2 regions of the Nocardia sp. PE-7 genome follow, and region 1 is predicted to be linked to the other one. Evidence: riboswitches for the same ligand, from Rfam matches in the RefSeq annotation. Region 1 holds a riboswitch; the other holds the start of a gene.
What was found. A riboswitch is a leader RNA that binds a small molecule or an ion and turns the genes downstream of it on or off. The one in region 1 is predicted to bind S-adenosylmethionine.
Positions count from the first base shown of each region.

Region 2: another riboswitch for S-adenosylmethionine. It lies ahead of QX204_RS07385 (amino acid ABC transporter permease); the one in region 1 lies ahead of QX204_RS30570 (rhodanese-like domain-containing protein).

Region 1 is NZ_CP129614.1:6,524,304-6,531,942, reverse strand. Features, by position in the region: gene QX204_RS30600 (CaiB/BaiF CoA transferase family protein) at 1-989, opposite strand, end outside; gene QX204_RS30595 (DUF456 domain-containing protein) at 1,118-1,600, shown strand; gene QX204_RS30590 (amidohydrolase family protein) at 1,602-2,450, opposite strand; gene QX204_RS30585 (FAD-dependent oxidoreductase) at 2,487-3,875, opposite strand; gene QX204_RS30580 (RNA-guided endonuclease InsQ/TnpB family protein) at 4,067-5,290, opposite strand; gene QX204_RS30575 (Rv0361 family membrane protein) at 5,463-5,879, shown strand; SAM riboswitch class IV at 5,925-6,044, shown strand; gene QX204_RS30570 (rhodanese-like domain-containing protein) at 6,062-6,478, shown strand; gene QX204_RS30565 (O-succinylhomoserine sulfhydrylase) at 6,489-7,639, shown strand, end outside.
Region 2 is NZ_CP129614.1:1,569,796-1,577,434, reverse strand. Features, by position in the region: gene QX204_RS07410 (phytoene desaturase family protein) at 1-658, shown strand, start outside; gene QX204_RS07405 (carotenoid biosynthesis protein) at 655-1,575, shown strand; gene QX204_RS07400 (LppM family (lipo)protein) at 1,660-2,415, shown strand; gene QX204_RS07395 (glycosyltransferase family 2 protein) at 2,417-3,589, shown strand; gene QX204_RS07390 (hypothetical protein) at 3,612-4,325, opposite strand; SAM riboswitch class I at 4,696-4,789, shown strand; gene QX204_RS07385 (amino acid ABC transporter permease) at 4,948-5,955, shown strand; gene QX204_RS07380 (amino acid ABC transporter ATP-binding protein) at 5,952-6,713, shown strand; gene QX204_RS07375 (ABC transporter substrate-binding protein) at 6,744-7,639, shown strand, end outside.

The DNA of each region.
Region 1 (7,639 bases):
TCGATCTCGATCAGGCCGGTACGGGCCACGATGTGCGGATTCTCGGTGGCCTCGGTGAACGTCAGCACGGGCGTGGTGCAGGCGTCGGTGCCGTCGAAGATCGCGGCCCACTCGTCGCGGGTCTTGGTCAGGAACTTGTCGGTGAACAGCTTGCGCAGCTGCTCCTGACCGTTCGGGTCGATCTGCACCGGCAGACCTTCGGGGTCGATCTCCAACCCCGCCAGCAACTCGGCGTAGAACTGCGGCTCGATCGCGCCGACGGCCATGTACTTGCCGTCGGAGGTCTCGTAGGTGTCGTAGAAGGCCATGCCGGTATCGAGCAGGTTGGTGCCGCGCTCGTCGGACCACAGGCCGACCCCGCGCATGCCCCAGATCATGTGCGAAAGCGAAAGCGCCCCATCGATCATCGCGGCGTCGATCACCTGGCCCTTGCCGGAACTCTGCCGTTCCACCAGCGCGGCGAGCACGCCGAACACCAGGAACATCGAGCCGCCGCCGAAGTCGCCGACCATGTTCAGCGGCGGTACCGGCCGCTCGCCCTTGCGCCCGATGGCATTGAGCACGCCGGTGAGCGAGATGTAGTTGATGTCGTGACCCGCGCGATCGGCGAGTGGGCCGTGCTGGCCCCAGCCGGTCATCCGGCCGTACACCAGGCGCGGATTGCGGGCCAGTACATCGTCGGGCCCGAGGCCCATGCGCTCGGTGACGCCGGGACGGAAGCCCTCGAGCAGCACGTCGGCCTTCTCGACCAGGTCGAGGATCTTGGCGACGTCGGCGGGGTCCTTCAGATTCGCCTCGACGATCGTTCGCCCACGCCACTGCGGGCGCTCCATGAAGCCGGGCAGCTGATTCGGGCGCTGCACGCGCACCACGTCGGCGCCGAGGTCGGCCAGTAGTAGCGCGGCGTGCGGGCCAGGCCCGATGCCTGCCAACTCGATGACCTTGATGCCCGCAAGGGGCCCCTGCTTGGCGGTGGACTCCGTGCTCACGCGGTGACCTCAGTTCGTTGTCGAACGGTATTGACACATTGACAATAGCGCTGGGGTGGCGGCTCGGGTAGAGCATGGGCGAGAATTCGCACGAGCGCGACTCGGCGCGGCAACGGGAGGACCCGGTAGTGGGCGTGTGGGGTGAGGTCCTTGTCGGCCTCGTCATTCTGGTCGGCATCGTCGGCGTGATCGTTCCGATTCTGCCGGGGGTGATCCTCATCTTCGCGGCGATCGCGGTGTGGGCGTTCATGACCGGCGGCGCGACGGCCTGGACGGTGCTCGCGGTCGCGACCGTCGCGCTGGTGCTCTCCGGCGTCGTGAAGTACACCTGGCCGGGAAAGCGGATGCGCGAAGCCGGGGTGTCGAACCGTGCGCTGCTGGTCGGTGGGGTGCTCGGCATCGTCGGCTTCTTCGTGATCCCGATCGTCGGCCTGTTCATCGGCTTCGTGCTCGGCGTCTACCTGGCCGAGCTGTACCGCTTGAAGACCAACGACCTGGCGTGGCCCGCGACGATGCACGCGCTCAAGGGCGTCGGCCTGTCGATGCTGGTCGAGCTGTTCGGCGCGCTGATCGCCGCCGGCGTATGGCTCACCGGCGCGATGGTGAGCTGACCTATTCGATCACCGGCAGCGGGCGGGTGTGCTCGTCCGCGCCGGGCAGTTGGTTGCGCGGGATCGGGATGGTCGGGTTCTCGGCGCGCGGGAGCGGCACCGGCTCGCGGCGCACCGCGGGCAGCCGGTAGAACTCGCGGGCGTTGTCCTCGAGTACCGCGTGCATATCCGCGCCCACCACCTGGCAGATCAGGTCCACATCGCGCTCCTCGAACGGCCTGCCGGCGCGCGTGCCGGGCAGATCGCTGCCGAACATCAACGCACCCGGGTTGACCGTGTGGATGCGGCGCAGGGTCTCGGCCACATCCATCTCGACCCGCCCGAATCCGGTCGCCTTCACCCTCGCGCCGCGGTCGACCAGGTCGAGCAGGTACGGCAGACCCTCCTCGGACATGCCGAGATGGTCGATCGAGAGCGCGGGCAGCTTCGAGATCACCGGTTGCAGCGAGGCCAACATCTGACCGTCGATGTAGAGCTCGACGTGCCAACCCGCCAGTTCGTGCGCGCGCAACGCCTGCAACGTCATCTCGGTGATGTCGGCGGCGGCGCGCTTGAGATTGAACCGCAGGGCTCGCACGCCGGCTCGGTCCAGCTCGAGGATCTCGTCGTCGGTGGCATCGAGATCGAGTCGGGTCACGCCGACCCAGTCGGGACCGAGCGCGGACAGTGCTGCCTTCAGGTACGTCTGATCAGCGCCTTGGAAAGACGCGCTGACGACAGCACCGCCGCGAACCTCGAAGTGCGCCATACGCTTTCGATAATCATCGATCACGTAGGGCTCGGGGAGATAGCCTTCGTTCTCGATCAGCGGAAACCGCGGATCGATGATGTGGACGTGGGCATCGAACACTTGTACAGAATGCCCTATCTCGGGAACGGCGGCAGCTCAGGCCTTGTTGGGCTCGGACGCGCGGAGCATGTCCTCGCGCTCGACGACCTTCACGCGCTCACGGCCTTCGGGTTCGCCGAGGGCGCGCTCGTGGGCGTCGAGGCGGTACCAGCCCGCCCAGGTGGTGAACGGAATGCCCTTGCCCTCGAGGAACTCGGTGACGGCGTCGAGCTCGGGCTTCGGCGCGGGGGCGAAGCCCTTGGCGTCGTCGAGCAGGCAGGCGATGGTCTCGTTGGCGTCGCCCTTGGTGTGGCCGATGAGGCCGACCGGGCCGCGCTTGATCCAGCCGGTCACGTAGGTGGCGGGCATGAAGCGGGCGTCGCCTTCGGCGGTGTCGTCGGAGATCACGCGACCGGCCTCGTTGGGCACCGTGCCCGCCTGATCGTCGAACGGCAGCTGGGTGACGTTCTGCGAGAGGTAGCCGACGGCGCGGTACACGGCCTGGATGTCCCAGTCGGTGAAGTTGCCGGTGCCCTTGACGTTGCCGGTGCCGTCGAGCTGGGTGCGTTCGGTCTTCAGGCCCACGACCTTGCCGTCGGCGCCGATGATCTCCGAGGGCGACTCGAAGAAGTGCAGGAACAGCTTGTGCGGGCGGTCGCCGTGATCGCGGATGGCCCACTGCTCCAAGGTGTTGGCGACCATGTCGACCTGCTTGGAGTTACGGCGCGCGGCTTCGGAGCCCTCGTCGTAGTCGATGTCCTCGGGGTTGACGATGACCTCGATCGTCGGCGAGTGATCCAGTTCGCGCAGCTCGAGGGGCGTGAACTTGGCCTGCGCGGGGCCGCGACGACCGAACACGTGGACCTCGAGGGCCTTGTTGCCCTTGAGTCCCTCGTAGACGTTCGGCGGGATCTCGGTCGGCAGCAGTTCGTCACCGGTCTTGGCGAGCACGCGCGCGACGTCGAGAGCGACGTTGCCGACGCCGAGCACGGCGACCTTCTCGGCCTCGAGGGGCCACGAACGCGGGACGTCGGGGTGGCCGTCGTACCAGGACACGAAGTCGGCGGCACCGTAGGAGCCGTCGAGGTCGATGCCGGGGATGGCCAGGGCGCGGTCGGCGTTGGCGCCGGTGGAGAAGATGACCGCGTCGTAGAACTGGCGCAGGTCGTCGAGGGTGATGTCGGTGCCGTAGTCGATGTTGCCGAGCAGGCGGACCTGGTCCTTGTCGAGGACCTTGTGCAGGGCGGTGATGATGCCCTTGATGCGCGGGTGGTCGGGGGCGACGCCGTAGCGGATCAGGCCGAAGGGCGCGGGCATGCGCTCGTAGAGGTCGATGCTCACGTCGGCATCGGACTTCATCAACGCGTCGGCGGCGTAGATACCGGCCGGTCCCGCACCCACGATCGCAATGCGAAGTGGGCGAGTCGCTGCACTCTGTTCGGTCATTTCTACGCGCACCCTTTGGTCGAGAACTGATTTGACGGCGTCAACTTAGCTTAGGCTAAGTCGCCGTTTCGGCTTACCGGCAGCTGCCGAGTTGCGGCAGCAGGCCGCAATCACGTGTGATTCTAGCTGCGACGCATATGGCATCCAGGGGCGCGGTGTGGCTGCCCGCACGGTTGTTTTTCCTGTCAGGATTACAGCTTGACATCGTCCTGGCCATGAAGAACCGGGATCCCCACCCTCGCGGGTCGGGTTTTCTGCTTCATCGACGACTGCCCGCCCGGAGGGTTCCGTTGAGGTCTCACACCATCTCCACAGACTGTCACCGCCAGCCCGGCGGCCAAAATATTCTTCGCGGCGTTCACATCCCGATCATGTCGGACACCGCAACCACACACCCATCCACGCACCTCGAGCGGCATCTTGTTCCGCAGGACACCACACGCCGAGCACAGCTTCGACGAGGGATACCAGCGATCTATTGCAACCACTTCGCGGCCGTACCAGTTGGCTTTGTACTCCAGCATCGACCGGAAATTCGACCACGACGCATCCGAGATCGCTCGCGCGAGCGAGTGATCTCGGATCATGTTGCGGACGGTCAAGTCCTCGATCACGAGCGTTTGGTTCTCACGCACGAGCCGAGTAGTGATCTTGTGCAGGTAGTCGCGTCTGCGGTCGGCGATGCGAGCGTGGACGCGAGCGACTTTGCGCCGAGCCTTGGCTCGGTTGGCTGAGCCCTTCTCCTTGCGGGACAAGTTGCGCTGAGCTTTCGCCAATCGGGCACGGTCAGCGCGTTCGTGGCGCGGGTTGGTGATCTTCTCGCCGCTCGACAGGGTGAGCAAATGAGTCAGCCCGGCGTCGATCCCGACCGTCTGATCGGTGCGAGGCAGCGATCCCACCGTGGGGTCCTCGCACAGCAAGGACACGAACCAGCGCCCGGCCGCGTCTCGCGACACCGTCACCGAGGAGGGATCGCCGGGCAGCCCGCGCGACCAGACGATATCGAGCGGTTCGCTCATCTTCGCCAAGGTCAGTTTCCCGTTACTCCATCGGAACCCTGACCGGGTGTACTCGGCACTGGGCCTGGACTTCTTACGGGATTTGAAGCGCGGATACCTCGCCCGTTTGGCCCAAAAGCTGGCGAACGCGGCTTGCAGGTGCCGCAACGACTGCTGCAACGGCACCGACGAAACCTCACCTAAGTAGGCGAGGTCTTCGCCGCGTTTCCATTCGGTCAGCATCGCCGACGTGGCGTTGTAGTTGACCCGCTCGCCCCGCTGCCACGCGGCAGTCCGGGCTTCGAGCGCGAGGTTGTATACCTTGCGTACACATCCGAAGGTTCGTTCCAACTCAGCGGCTTGCTCCGGGGTCGGGCGAAACCGGTACTTGAAAGCCCGCTTCACCACCTCGCTCATGCCTCACAAATTAACATGCTTGTTCGTAAACTGACTTTCCGAAAGGAGGAGTAGCGCTGGGCGCGCCAGGCATCAACTTGTCGTGCTCCTGCCGGTCATGGATGACCGCGCTTCCGCGCTACGGCACCCAATGAACGAGGAGCAAACAGGCTCGGATGACCAGCCCGTAGTGGTGGATCAGACCGACAAGCGTTCCATCGTCCCGTTCGTCGCGGCCGCGGTGATCGCGATCATCGTGCTCATCGGCATCGTGGCGGGCGGACTGCTCTCGCCCGCTGAGAAAAATGTCACAGAGGCCGACCGTCTCGCGGCCGCCGTCACCAACTATATCGACGCCCGCTCGCGCAGCGACCTGCGTCCACCGACCGGTGTGGCCTGCCCCGGCTTCGACGAAGAGTCCTCCGGCCTCGGTGAACGGCTGGGTGGCCCGAAATCGGCTGTCACGATCGACGGCAAGGGTTTCGAGAACGCGACCGTGAACGGCGACCGCGCGAAAATCGACGCGACCGTGGTGGTCGACGGCAAACCGGCCACGATCAACTGGAAACTGACCAGCGTCGACGGCGCGTGGCTGGTGTGCACTTTCTGAATCGTTTGACACGGTGACCTGTGCCGAGGCAATCTCAGATCGCAAGGTCATGAGTGCCAGCGTCAAGCCCCGGCTCGCTGGTCGGCAACCCTCCTCCGCGGTGGGGTGCTCCGGGTGACGACCTGGCCGTGTGTTCGGGGACTTCCGGCACGGCAAGAGCGGATTCACGCAGGAGGATCGACATGACTTACGCCGGCGACATCACCCCTGAGAAGGCGTGGGAGCTGCTCACCGAGCACCCCGGCGCCGTCCTGATCGACGTGCGCACCGAAGGCGAGTGGGCGAACATCGGCATCCCCGACACCAGCTCCATCGAACGCCCGGCCCATTTCATCGAATGGGTCGACGGCACCGGCACGCGCAACCCGGAGTTCGGCGTGCAGCTGGAGAAGGCACTCGCCGGTCGCCCCGACGACGCACCGGTGGTGTTCCTGTGTCGCTCCGGTCAGCGTTCCGCGCACGCGGCGAACCTGGCGACGGCGGCGGGCGTGGCACCGTCCTACAACGTGCTCGACGGTTTCGAAGGTGGTCCCGACGCGTTCGGTCAGCGCGGCAGCACCGGTTGGCGCGCGGTCGGCCTGCCGTGGCGTCAGGCATAAGGAGAAAAGCATGATCACCGGTGGTTCGTTCGACAAGCCACTGCCAGAGGGCGTCGGTCCGGGCACGCTCGGCGTGCGCGGTGGCCTGCGCCGTTCCGGTTTCGACGAGACGTCCGAGGCGCTGTATCTGACCTCGGGTTTCGTCTACGAGAACGCCGAAGCCGCCGAAGCCGCGTTCACCGGCGACGTCGAGCACTTCGTCTACTCCCGCTTCGGCAACCCGACCGTGGCGATGTTCGAGGAACGCATCCGCCTGCTCGACGGCGCCGAAGCGGCCTTCGCGACCGCATCCGGCATGTCGGCGGTGTTCACCGCGCTCGGCGCGCTGCTGAAGGCGGGCGACCGTCTCGTCGCCGCCCGCAGCCTGTTCGGTTCCTGTTTCGTGGTCTGCAACGAGATCCTCCCGCGCTGGGGCATCGAAACCGTCTTCGTCGACGGTGACGACCTCGACCAGTGGGAACAGGCTCTCTCCGTCCCCACCCAGGCCGTCTTCTTCGAGACCCCCGCCAACCCGATGCAGACCCTCGTCGACGTCCGCAAGGTCACCGAGCTCGCCCACGCCGCGGGCGCGAAGGTGGTGCTGGACAACGTCTTCGCCACCCCCCTGCTCCAGCGCGGCTTCGAGCTCGGCGCCGATGTGGTCGTCTACTCCGGCACCAAGCACATCGACGGCCAGGGCCGCGTCCTCGGCGGCGCCATCCTCGGCGCCAAGGACTACATCGACGGCCCCGTCAAAACCCTGATGCGCCACACGGGCCCGGCCCTGAGCCCCTTCAACGCCTGGACCTTGCTCAAAGGCCTGGAAACCATGCCGTTGCGCGTCCGCCACTCCACCGAGTCGGCCCTGCGAGTGGCCGAGTTCCTGGAGACCAAGAACTCGATCGACTGGGTGAAATACCCCTTCCTGGAATCACATCCACAGCACGCCCTCGCCAAGGAACAGATGACCGGCGGCGGCACAGTCGTCACCTTCGCCCTCAACGGCGACGACGGCAAGAAGCGAGCCTTCGAGGTCCTCAACCGCCTCCGCATCATCGACATCTCCAACAACCTCGGCGACGCCAAAACCATGATCACCCACCCCGCCACCACCACCCACCGAGCCATGGGCCCGGAAGGCCGTGCCTCGATCGGCTTGTCCGACGGCGTAGTCCGCATCTC
Region 2 (7,639 bases), 2.3 Mb from region 1:
GCGCCGCATCCGGGTGGGCCCCGGCATCGGCATGGTGGTGCGCCTGGCCACCGATCGGCTACCCGGATACCCCGGGTCCTCCCCCGCCGAATCCGCCCGTGGTCTGCAGTTCCTCGTCTCGGACCGCCGACAGCTTCGCCTGGCCCACGGCGCCGCGCTGGCCGGCTCGCTGCCGCCACGTCCGGTGGTGTTGGCGATGAGTTTCAGCGCGCTCGACCCGTCCATCGCGCCCGCGGGCGAACATCAGCTGTCGCTGTGGTCGCAATGGCATCCCTATGCGCTCGCCGATGGCGGCGACTGGGCAGCACACGCCGAGCACGAGGCCGATCGGATCGTCGCCGAGGTCGAACGGTACGCCCCGGGTTTCACCTCGTCGGTGCGTCGACGATTCACGCAGACGCCGGTCGATCTCGAGCGGGAGATGGGTCTGCGCGGCGGCAATGTCATGCACGTGGAGATGTCGCTCGATCAGATGATGATGTGGCGCCCGCTGCCGGAGTTGTCGGGTCAGCGCGTCCCCGGCGCTCCCGGCCTGTACCTGACCGGTGCGTCCACCCACCCCGGCGGCGGAGTGTCCGGAGCCAGCGGGCGCAGTGCGGCCCGCTTGGTTCTGGGTGATCGCCGTAAGCGCCGCTTCACCCTGCCGTCCAAGCGATGAAAGCGTCCTCGTCGTACCGCCTGAGTCCGTTCGGGTGCACACCGCCGCGAACTCGCTGGGTTCGGGTCGATTCCCGCCGTGCGATTCCCGCTGTCTTCGCGCTGGCACTGGTGCTCGTGCAGATCACCTATCCCTTGAGCGCGGGTGTGGCACGCGATCGGATCACCGTTGCCGTGGTGGCTCTGTCGGCCGCGACGGCCTTGTCGCACGCGGCGACGACCCGCGGATTGCGGTGGGCCTGCGGATTCTTCGTCATCGTGTCCGGGCTCGGGCTCATCGCGGAGATCGTCGGCACCGCGACCGGATTCCCCTTCGGCAGCTATGCCTATGCCGTCGAGCGGCTCGGACCCGCGTTCGCCGATGTTCCGCTGGCGGTGCCGTTGGCGTGGACCGGTGGGCTGTATCCGATCTGGATCGTCGCGAGCATGCTGGTGTCCGACGGGCCCCAGGTCGGGTCGAACGTACGGCGCGTGGGACTGGTCGCCCTCGGTGCGGTCGGCTGGGATCTGTTCCTCGATCCGCAGATGGTCACCGACGGCCAGTGGGCGTGGGCGGTCACCGACGCCGGTCTCCCCGGTCTGCCCCAGATCCCGTACACGAACTACCTGGGCTGGGCGCTCGTCGCCGCGATCATGGCGGTGCTGCTCACCGTGCTCGACCAGCGCCTAGCACCCGCGCGCGACCCCTCGGTGGCGGTCCCGGTCGCGGTGTTCGGGTGGACCTGGCTCGGCTCGACCCTCGCGCACGCGGTATTCCTCGGTCTCCCGGCTTCGGCTATCTGGGGTTTCGCCGGTCTCGGCTTGCTCGGATTCCCGTTGTTCCGGCGTGCGCGGCCATGGGCAACGCGCGTTCTGGATAGCCGACCCCGCCGAGACACACCCCGATTCGGGACGAAAACGCCTGATCGGCACGGGTGAGCGGTGCACGGTGGGCCCGTCGTGTGGGCTCTGGGGCCTGAGCCTGGCACGATGTCAACCGTGCAGCCGAGTCCCGTCGCCGAGATGCCCGCTCCTTCGCCGCGTCGTTCCGTGCCCGCGCGGCGCGTCGCGGCCGTTGCCGTCCTGCTGGCATTGCTCGTGCCCGCGCTGGCCGGGTGCCTGCGGGTGCAGGTGTCGATGGGGGTGTCGTCGAACGACCGTGTGTCGGGGCGGATCGTCGCCGCGGTGGTGCCGACCGGGCCCGAGGACAAGGGACCCCAGCTGAAGGCGCCGGAGTCGTTGGCGGCGAAGGTGCGGGTGGAGAACTACAACCAGGACGGGTACGTCGGCACCCAGGTGTTCTTCGACGACCTGTCCTTCGGCGAGGTCGGCCAGCTCGGCGGGCTCTCGGATCAGACGCAGGGCATGTTCACCCTCGACTTCCAGCGCAATGGCGATCTGGTGAGTCTCACCGGTCGGGTCGATCTGGAATCGGTCCCCCCGCACGGCTCGGATGTGCAGTTCTCCGTGGCGTTCCCGGCCCGCGTCGCCAAGACCAACGGCACCCGCGAGACCACCGACAGCGAGAACACCGTGTCGTGGAAGCTGCCCGCGGGCGAGGTGTCGACCATGCGCGCCGAGGTGAAGTACGCCGACCCCAACACCCGTTCGTTCGCGGGCTGGGCGGGCATCGTCGGCGGCATCACCCTCGCGGTGGCCGCGCTGATCGCGGGACTGGCGTTCCGTGATCGCAACCCCGGCCCGCCGAACGCGCCGCGCGGCGGCTTCTCCCCCTCCGAGATGTGGCGCGAGATCGCCAGTCGCAGACTGGGCCGTTGACGTGGGCGCGGCGGCCCGCTACCTGACCTGGGTCGGCACGGGTCTGGCCGCGCTCGGCGCGACCACCGCCGCCTACAACCTGGTCACCCTGCGCACCCTGCCACGCGGGGTGGCGGGGGTGATCGAACCGGTCACGGTGTGCGTCCCCGCCCGTGACGAAGCCGCCCGCCTGCCCGCGCTGATCGCCGACCTCCGCGCCCAAACCGGCGTCCCCCGGATGAATGTGCTGATCCTCGACGACGCGTCCACCGACGACACCTATGAAGCCGCACTGGCCGCGATCGCCGCGGACGAGCGCTTCACCGTCCTGCGCTCGGCCGCCCACCCCGCCCCCGGCTGGACCGGCAAAGCCGCCGCCTGCGCGCGCCTCGCCGCCCGCACCGACGCGGCCGCCCTGGTCTTCGTCGACGCCGACGTCCGCCTCGCACCGCACGCCGTCGCCGCGGCGGTGACCGAATTACGCAGGCGCTGTGCGGGTTTGGTGTCGGCCTGGCCGATCCAGGAAGCAGGTTCGACCACCGAGCGCTTGGTCCAGCCGTTGCTCGCGTGGTCGTGGGCGTCGACCCTGCCGGTCGGCCCGGCCAATCACAGTCTGCGACCGTCCACCGCCGTCGCGTGCGGGCAGTTCCTCGCCGTCGACGCCGAGGCCTACCGCGCGGGTGGTGGTCACGCGGCCGTAGCGGCCAGCGCCACCGAGGATCTCGACCTCGCCCGTGCCGTGCGTCGCGCAGGCCACCGCACCGCCCTGGTGACCGCGGGCCCGGCCGCCAGAACCCGAATGTATACCGGCCCCACCGAGCTCACCGACGGCTACACCCGCTGGCTGTGGTCGGCCTACGGCGGCCGTCTCGACACCGGCGCGGCCATCGCGATCCTTGCCGCCCTTGCCTATTGGATCCCCCCGCTGGCAGCGGTCTTCGGCCGCGGCCGCACCCGCCGGGCAGGTCTGCTCGGCTACCTGGCCGCCGTCACGAGCCGAATCACCGCCCGCACCATCGAGACCCGTCGAGCGCCTACGGGTCCCGACCTGGCTTCGGCCGTTGCCCACCCGCTCTCGGTGGCCCACTACCTCAGCCTGTGGATCCGCTCGCACCATCGTCACCGCACCGGACGCTTGCGCTGGAAACAGCGCCCCCTGGTCACTCCCGACAACCCGGTCGCCCAACGCGCCTGAGCCCCACCGTCGGACGGTGCGCTCACTCCACTTCGGTGATCCCGATGGTCGGAAAGAAGAAACAGGACCGGCCCGCGTTGTCGGTGGTGCCGAAGACGGCGGCCAGCACAGTGCCCCGACCGGTATCGACAGGCACAGCACGAACACCGCCGACCGGGATCGCGGCGAAGAGGAAGTCACGAATGGCGGTCTCGGCGAGCGGACGCAACTCGACGGGAACCTCGGGCGGCACCATCGCACGCACGATGTCGGCGATCGGACCCATCGAGGCCATCCCGCCCCGCCCGGTGCTGATATTGAGCCAGGCCACCTGCATGCCGGAGGTCTTCGTGGCGGAGGTGTCGGGCGCGAGCCCGTAGGGCAGGAAGGTGAACAGCGTCTGACCGGATTTCACGGCCGAGAGATCGAGCCCGGGGAGCGGGAGGGAATTCGTCGGCCAGGGGCCGGGTACCGCGCCCGCGACCGCCGGGACGAGGCCCGCACCGTCACCGGTGCAGTTCGCGGCGACCGTGGGGTAGAGGAACGGCTGGATCCCCATGGCTTTCAGCGTCTCGACGACGGTTTGGTAGGCAGCGAGCAGATCACCCGGCCCCGCCGCGGGCGTGGCGTTCGGTGCGTCCCTGGTGACAACAGGCGTCACCGGCGCGGCCGGTTCGCCGGCGGCCGAGGGCACGGCCAGCAGCAGCGCGGCGGCGCATGCCATCAGCGAGGTCAGTGTGGTGGAACGACGCGGCATGATCACGACGTACTCCTCATCGACGCAGAGGAGCCCGACGCTACCGCGTGCGAGGAGTGAATCAGGGCAGGTGAAGTAACCCGCCGTTCGGCGCGTCGCAATCTCGCAGCGACCGCAGCTCGATGTCCGCCCGCAACTCGCCGCCCGATCCGGCGACCACCGCGCAGCACTCCCGTGTCACCCGCGTGGACGACCGATCGTCTCGCCCCCCGATCACGACCGTCCGCGGGTCACTGACCACGCCGAACCGGGGCAATTATGACTGCGTCCACGGCCGCCTCCAAGCTCTGCGCTCACGATGATTTCTACCGTTGTGCGCAGTCGTGCATATGCCACATGCTGATTCAGCTCGGGCCACGAACCCGGGGCGCAACCATCCAGAGCGACCGAGAGACCTGGCTCGATGACGTCGCAGCAACCCGCCCGTTTCGGGGTGTGGGTGCTTCTGCCGGGATCGATGGAGGAGATTTTCGTGCTGACCGTGGGCTACCGCCGCCGACATATCGACCAGTGCCGGGTGACAGCGACGGCGTGTCGGGTCTGAGCGCCGCCAGATCGCGAACCCGTCGCTGGCCGGGTGGAGGTCACCGTGCCTCGTTCCACTGTTTTTCGAAGGACTCCCATGACCGCGTCTGCCGTATCCGGCGCCGAGACCGCGCCCTTACCGCCCGGCGACGCTCCCCCCACTGAGCCGGAATCCGCCGACAAGGCGCCCGAGGATCTCCCCCGGATCGCCGGATCGTGGCACCCGTGGCGTTGGGCCGTCGGGGCGGTCGCGCTCGTGGTGGTAGCCCAGTTCGCGCACGGTCTGATCACCAATCCGGGCTGGGACTGGGGCACTTTCGCCCAGTACTTCACCGCGAAGTCGGTGATGGCCGCGCTGAAGGTGACCATCGAGCTGACCCTGTGGGGCACCGTTCTCGGTTTCGTGCTCGGCACGCTGCTGGCGATCGGGCGGGTGTCGAACAATCCCGTCCTGCGGGTGATCGCGTGGACCTACATCTGGGCGTTCCGTTCGATCCCGCTGATCGTGCAGCTGCTGTTCTGGTTCAACATCGCGTACCTGTATCCCCGCCTGTCCGTGGGTATTCCGTTCGGACCGGCCTTCTTCGATTTCGAAGTCAACGGCGTGATCAGTGGTTTCACCGCGGCGGTGATCGGTCTGGCCCTGCATCAGGCGGCGTACTCGGCCGAACTGATCCGTGCGGGTCTGCTCGCCGTGGACGACGGTCAGCTCGAAGCCGCCGCCGCGCTGGGCATTCCGCGCTGGCGGCAATTCCGCACGATCGTGTTGCCGCAGGCGATGCGCTCGATTCTGCCGAACGCGGCCAACGAGGTGATCAGCCTGTTCAAGGGCACCTCGATCGTGTCGGTGATGGCGATCGCCGAGCTGTTCTACCAGGTGCAGGTGATCTTCGGCCGCAACGGCCGAGTGGTGCCGCTGCTCATGGTGGCGACCGTCTGGTACATCGTGCTCACCACCGCGCTGTCGATCGTCCAGTACTACATCGAACGCCACTACGCCAAGGGCGCGCACCGCGAGCTGCCGCCGACACCGTGGCAGCGGGTCCGCGCCAAGGTCGCCGAGATCGCCGCCGGTGCGGCCGCACCCCGAGGAGCAACCCGATGACCGCAGCGGTGCTGGCGCGCGGAATCCGCAAGTCCTACAACGGCACCGAGGTGCTGCGTGGCGTGGATCTGGCGGTGGGCACCGGCGAGGTGGTCGCCGTGATCGGGCCGTCCGGCTCCGGCAAGTCCACGCTGCTGCGGGTGCTCAACCATCTGGAAGCGCAGGACGCGGGCACGGTGCACGTCGACGGTGAGCTGATCGGTTACCGGCAACGGGGCAACATCCTGCGTTCGCTGCCCGACCACGCGGTGCGCGCCCAGCGCAGCCACATCGGCTTCGTGTTCCAGCAGTTCAACCTGTTCCCGCATCTCACCGTGCTCGACAATGTGGTGCTCGCCCCGATCTCGGCGCAGCGCCGCCCGCGCGCCGAGGTGGTCGCCGAGGCGAAACAGCTCCTGGATCGGGTGGGCCTGGCCGATTTCGTCGACGCCTACCCCCGGCGGCTCTCCGGCGGACAGCAGCAGCGCGTGGCCATCGCGCGGGCGCTCGCCTTGAAGCCACGGCTGATCCTGTTCGACGAGCCCACCTCCGCACTCGACCCGGAACTGGTGGGCGAGGTCCTCGCGGTGATCCGCGATCTCGCGCACAGCGGCACCGCCCTGGTGATCGTCACCCACGAAATCGGATTCGCCCGTGAGGTCGCCGACACCGTGGTGTTCCTCGACGAAGGACAGATCGTCGAACAGGGCCCGGCGGCCACCGTTCTCGACCAACCGACACATCCACGCACGCAGGCATTCCTGTCGCGCGTGCGCTGATCATCCCTTCCACGAACAGGTTCGACACTGATGAAGCTCTCCACACTGATCGGCATCGTCGCGGCGGCCACGCTGTTGACGGCAGGCTGCACCGCCGATCCCGAGGCCGCCGACACCGTGCAGGCCGGTGCGGTCACCTACGACCTGTCCCCCGCCCAGGAGGGCAGGGTGCGCGCCGCCAAGGTCGACGCGATCGCCGCCGAGGTGCCCAAGGCCATCCGCGACCGCGGCACGCTGGTGGTGACCGGTCCCGCCGGTTCCGTACCGCCGCTGCGGTTCTACGCCACCGACGACCGGACCGTCATCGGCTCCGAGGTCGACTTCGCCACCCTGGTGGCCGACATCCTGGGCCTGAAGCTCGACATCCAGGTGGCGGACTGGTCGCAGAACTTCGTGCGCGTGGATTCCGGTGAGGTGGACGCGTTCATCTCGAACGTGACCGTCACCGAGGAGCGCAAGGAGAAGTACGACTTCGCCACCTACCGCACCGATACCGTCGCCCTCGAGGTCCCGAAGGACAGCCCACTGACCTACACCGACCGCAAGAGCCTGGCGGGCAAGCGGATCGGGATCGGCGCGGGCACCAACCAGGAACAGCTGCTGGTGAGCTGGAACGAGAAGAACGTCGCCGAGGGTCTGCCCCCGATCGACATCGCCTACTACCAGCAGAGCACCGACTACTACTTGGCGCTGGCTTCCAAGCGCATCGACGGCTACATCGGCCCGAACCCCGCGGCCGTGTACCACTCCGCCACCAGTGACGGCAAGATCATCGCCACGTTCTCGGGCGCGGGTGAGCAGCTGCAGGGCGAGATCGCGGCGCTCACCAAGAAGGACAACGGCCTGATCGGCCCGATCCACAAGGCGCTGCAGCACGCGATCGCCGACGGCAGCTACCAGAAGATCCTCGACCGCTGGGGCCTGGA